Regions from separate parts of the Kribbella sp. NBC_01245 genome, predicted to be linked through region 2. Evidence: riboswitches for the same ligand, from Rfam matches in the RefSeq annotation. Region 2 holds a riboswitch; the other holds the start of a gene.
The links. A riboswitch is a leader RNA that binds a small molecule or an ion and turns the genes downstream of it on or off. The one in region 2 is predicted to bind S-adenosylmethionine.
Positions count from the first base shown of each region.

Region 1: linked by a shared signal. The riboswitch ahead of thrC (threonine synthase) and the one ahead of OG394_RS10325 (aminotransferase class V-fold PLP-dependent enzyme) in region 2 are both predicted to bind S-adenosylmethionine.

Region 1 covers NZ_CP108487.1:4,359,465-4,361,917, reverse strand. The annotation lists gene OG394_RS19380 (hypothetical protein) at 1-763, shown strand, start outside; SAM riboswitch class I at 1,205-1,345, shown strand; gene thrC (threonine synthase) at 1,357-2,453, shown strand, end outside.
Region 2 covers NZ_CP108487.1:2,335,504-2,337,956, forward strand. The annotation lists gene OG394_RS10315 (NADP-dependent oxidoreductase) at 1-269, shown strand, start outside; gene OG394_RS10320 (DinB family protein) at 276-800, opposite strand; SAM riboswitch class IV at 990-1,104, shown strand; gene OG394_RS10325 (aminotransferase class V-fold PLP-dependent enzyme) at 1,118-2,453, shown strand, end outside.

The DNA of each region.
Region 1 (2,453 bases), 2.0 Mb from region 2:
GCGCCTGTCGGCGCAGGCGGCCGCGGCCAAGTTGAAGGTGGCCCAGCGCGCACAGGTCAAGGCCGACACTGCTCGCTTCGTGCAGTCGCTCGTGGTCGACGCGCAGAGCGACGGCGTCCTCACGACCCGGCTCGACGGGCGCTACCGGATCAGCACCCGCAGTTCAGAGGGCGTCATGACGAATACCGGGACCGGTACCTTTGCCACCCAATTGGGAACGGCGAACGGTGCCGTTTTCCGGATCCGCGTGATCAAACAGAACAGCTACCTGAACGTGCCGATGTGGCCCGTGAAAATGCGGCACTGCTGGATGGCCCAGACGGCGGATGAGGTGTTCGCGGCGGCCGGGTTGGAGGCCAAGGGCGAGGCGACCATGCCCGCCGCGAATATGGAGACCCTGATGTCCGGGGCGGCGTCAGGTGGCGAGGGCGATGAGCTCACCGGTTCGGTCGACGTACTGCCCGCGGTCGCGTTGTTCGGCTCTGGCGTGATGGGCAAGCTGAAGCGGCCCGAATCCCTGACCGGCCGGATCCCCGCACGCTTCCGGGTCGGCCCGGCCGGTGTGGAGAAGGTCACCATCGCCGGCAAGCCGTTGGCCGGCGTACTGCAACGTACGAAGCAGGGCTTCACCACCGACGGCTTGGCCACGATCGACGCGATGACCGTGACGATCACGTACTCGAACTGGCGCACACCGGTATCGGTCCAACGCCCACCGAAGTCCCTCCTTCTAAAGCCCACCCAAAAAACCTGCGGCCCCTAGCCCACCCGCCCCTCGGCCGTTTTTGCGACACCTCGCGCCTGGCTTCACGACACACCGTGCCTGGCTTCATCGGTCCCTTCTGACGCGGCGTGTCGGCCTTGATCGGTCTCTTCTGACCAAACCCCGGCGTGTCATCGGGCCCTTGTGACGCGGCGTGTCGGCGTTCATCGGTCCCTTCTGACCATGCGGCGGCGGGTCGTCGGACTCTTTGAGCACGGCTGTCGCGGGCATGCTGAAACAGTGTTTTCGCTCTGCTGAAACACCGTTTCCTTGACTCGCATTTGGTCACAAGGGACCGATGAACGCCGACACGCCGCGTCACAAGGACCCGATGAACGGGATACGCGGCGTGCCCGGGAGGGAAGGGGGCGCGTGAGATTTGGCGTCTCGGATGGTGGGACTGGGGGACGGAATGTGGGATGGGTTGGGTAATCTCGGTCGTGCTCATCCAGAGGGACTGAGGGAAACGGCCCGTTGAAGTCCCGGCAACCCTCCCCGTTGACGTCTCGATCCGGAGACCGACGCGGTGGAACGGTGCCAAATCCGTCCCGTGCCGAGATCCGGATGCGGGGAAGATGAGGAGGGAACTCCGCATGAGCCTGACCACCGCTCCCGCGACACACACGATCCGCGAAGGCGCCTTCGGCAATGCCACGCATCTGAGCTGCCGGGCTTGTGGCGCGCAATCCCCGCTCGGCCCGTTCTACGCCTGTATGGAGTGCTTCGGTCCGCTCGAAGTCGGGTACTCCTACGGCACGGTGACCCGCGAGCAGATCGAGGCCGGACCCAAGAACATCTGGCGTTACCAGCCGCTGCTGCCGGTGCCGACCGATGTGGCGAGCTTCCCGAATACCGAGCCCGGTTTCACCCGCCTGGTCAAGGCCGACAACCTGGCTCGCGAGCTCGGCCTGAAGACCCTCTGGGTGAAGGACGACTCGGGCAACCCGACCCACTCCTTCAAGGACCGGGTCGTCGCGACCGCCCTGAGCGCCACCCGTGAGCTCGGGCTGACCGTCTTCGCCTGTCCCTCCACCGGCAACCTGGCCAACGCCGTCGCCGCCGCGGCGGCCCGGGCCGGCATCCGCTCGGTCGTGTTCATCCCGAGCGACCTCGAGCGGCCGAAGATCATCACCACCGCGGTGTACGGCGGCACGCTGGTCGCCGTTGACGGTAACTACGACGACGTGAACAAGCTGGCCTCCGAGATCGCCGGCGAGGAAGAGGGCTGGGCCTTCGTCAACGTCAACGTCCGGCCGTACTACTCCGAGGGTTCGAAGACGCTCGCCTTCGAGATCGCCGAGCAGCTCGGCTGGCGCCTGCCGCAGCAAATCGTCGTACCGGTCGCCTCGGGTTCGCAGCTCACCAAGATCGACAAGGGTTTCACCGAACTGCAGAAGCTCGGTCTCGTCGACGCCGCCGAATACAAGGTGTACGGCGCGCAGGCGACGGGCTGTTCCCCGGTCGCGCAGGCCTTCCGCGACGGCCACGACGTGGTCAAGCCGGTCAAGCCCGACACCATCGCGAAGTCGCTGGCGATCGGTAACCCGGCCGACGGGCCGTACGTGCTCGACGTGGCCCGCCGTACTGGTGGCGCGATCGAGGACGTCACGGACGAAGAGGTCATCGAGGGGATCCAGCTGCTGGCCCGGACCGAGGGCATCTTCGGCGAGACCGCGGGCGGGGTAACGGT
Region 2 (2,453 bases):
CAGCGCAGCAGGCCGCCCTGCTGGACCACGTCCGCCCTGGTGGCGTGTTGGTGACGACGGTCCCACCTGGGCCCGAGGACGCGCGAGCCATCACCATGTTCGTGCGCAACGACGTCGAGCAGCTCGCCACGCTCGTCAAGAAGGTCGACGCAGGCGAACTGCGGATCAACGTCAGCGAGCGCTACCCGCTGGCCGACCTCGCCCAGGTCCACGAGCTGAGCGACGCCGGAAAGCTCCCCGGCAAGGTCGTGCTGACGCCGGGCAGCTGAGGACGATCAAGCGCCGGTGACGCCGTCGAGTCGTTCGCGGATCATGTCGGCGTGGCCGCAGTGGCGGGCGTACTCGCCGATCATGTGCGGGTAGATCATCCGCAGCGACGACTCTTCGCCCTGCAGGTCGAAGCGCTCGTCCAGGTCGTACGCCGCCACGGCCTTGTCCGACAGCCGCCATTCCTCGATGAGCTGCTCGTACTCGGCCTGAGCGCGGGATGCGTCGATCAGCTCGAAGTCCGCGTCCTTGCCGAGTTCGGGCGCGAACAGCGGCTCGGCCGGCTCGAACCGGCCGTTGGCGAAGTTGCGGCGGAACCAGATCCGCTCGACCTTGGTCAGGTGCCGGATCAGGCCGAGCAGGCACAGGTTCGACGGCGGCGCCGCCCGCTCGGCCAGCTGCTCTGCGGTCAGACCGGCGCATTTGAACAGCAGGGTGGTCCGGTAGAAGTCGAGGTATCCGGCGAGCAGCTCGCGCTCCCCCGCCACGAGCGATCCCTCGGGCCTGCTGATCTCAGGTGCTGTCCAGGTCATCCACGCATCTTGCCTGGCCGTGGTTGGGAAAAGCGAACGCAATTCAGCTCGAGAACGCCTCGACATCCTCACCACGCAGCCCGCGATCACGCTCAGCGCGAGAGTCCCATCTCACGATACGTCCAAGTATCCCATGATGCGAGATAGGCGCTGGCGTGAGACGGGATCGATTCGTTACCGTCTTCGGCAGGTCATGAGTGCCAGCGCGAAGCCCCGGCTTGCTGGCCGGCAACCCTCCTCCGCGGTGGGGTGCCCCGGGTGAGGACCAGGCCGTCCGGAAAATCCCGGTCGGCAAGCGCGGACCACCGGGAGTCTCGATGTCCATCCTCTCCATCCTCGAACCGTCTACCAACGCCTCGGCTCGTCCGGCCGTCACCCGCCGAGCCGGTGGTGGGGTGCCCGCCACTGTCGCGGCCGACCTGCTGGTGCCGCTGGCCGACGGCCGGGTCACCGACTACGCGAACTTCGACCATGGCGCGAGCGCCCCCTGCCTGGAATCGGTTCGCGCCGCGGTCGAGGCGGCCCTCCCGTCGTACGCCTCGGTGCACCGCGGCAACGGGTACGCCTCCCGGATCACCACCCAGTGGTACGAGCGGGCTCGCGCGGAGGTGCATTCCTTCGTCGGCGCCCGGTCCGGCGACCAGGTGGTGTTCACGCGGCAGACCACCGACGCGTTGAACCTGCTGGCCCGGTGCCTGCCCACCGATGCCACCGTGATCGTGTTCGAGACCGAGCACCACGCGGCCCTGCTGCCTTGGCCGACCGAGCGTACGGTTCGGCTGTCCGCGCCGGAATCCCCCGCCGCCGCGGTCAGTGCCGTCGCCAACGCCCTGCGCGAGGCCCCCGAAGGCCCGCGACTTGTAGTCGTCACTGGCGCCTCTAACGTGACTGGCGAGATCTTCCCGATTGCGGAGATCGCAGCTGTCGCGAAGGCGCATGGCGCGCGGATCTGTCTTGACGCGGCACAGCTGGCTCCGCATCGTCCGGTGGACATTGCCGCCCTTGAGGTCGACTGGGTCGCGCTGTCCGGTCACAAGCTCTACGCACCGTACGGCGCTGGGGCGCTCGTGGGCCGGGCCGACTGGCTCGACGCCGCCCAGCCGTACCTGGCCGGTGGTGGCGCCACTGCTGCCGTGACTGGCGATACGACGATCTGGAACGAAGGGCCTGCCCGGCACGAGGGTGGTTCTCCCAACGTGATTGGCGCTATTGCCCTCGCAGCGGCGTGTGCGGCGATCGCCCGGCACCGCGACGCGATCGAGCAGCACGAGCAGCTGTTGCTCGCCCGATTGCGTGAGGGCCTTGCGGACATCCCCGGCGTTACGACGTACTCGCTGTTCGGTGCGGACGCTGACCGGGTCGGAACGGTCACCTTCACGATCGACGGTCTGACGTCGACGCTGGTGTCCGCAGCGCTCTCAGCGGAGTACGGAATCGGCGTGCGCGATGGCAAGTTCTGCGCCCACCTCCTGACGGCGCATCTGCTCGAGGGGTCGCCGACGAACTTCACGGCGGTCCGCGCGAGCCTGGGCCTCGGCGTCACCCGCGAGCACGTCGAGCGCCTCATCGGTGCCGTACGCACGCTTGCCACGCAGGGCCCGAAGTCGGCGTACCTGGAGTCGGCGGACGGCTGTCAGCCCGTCACCGACCCGC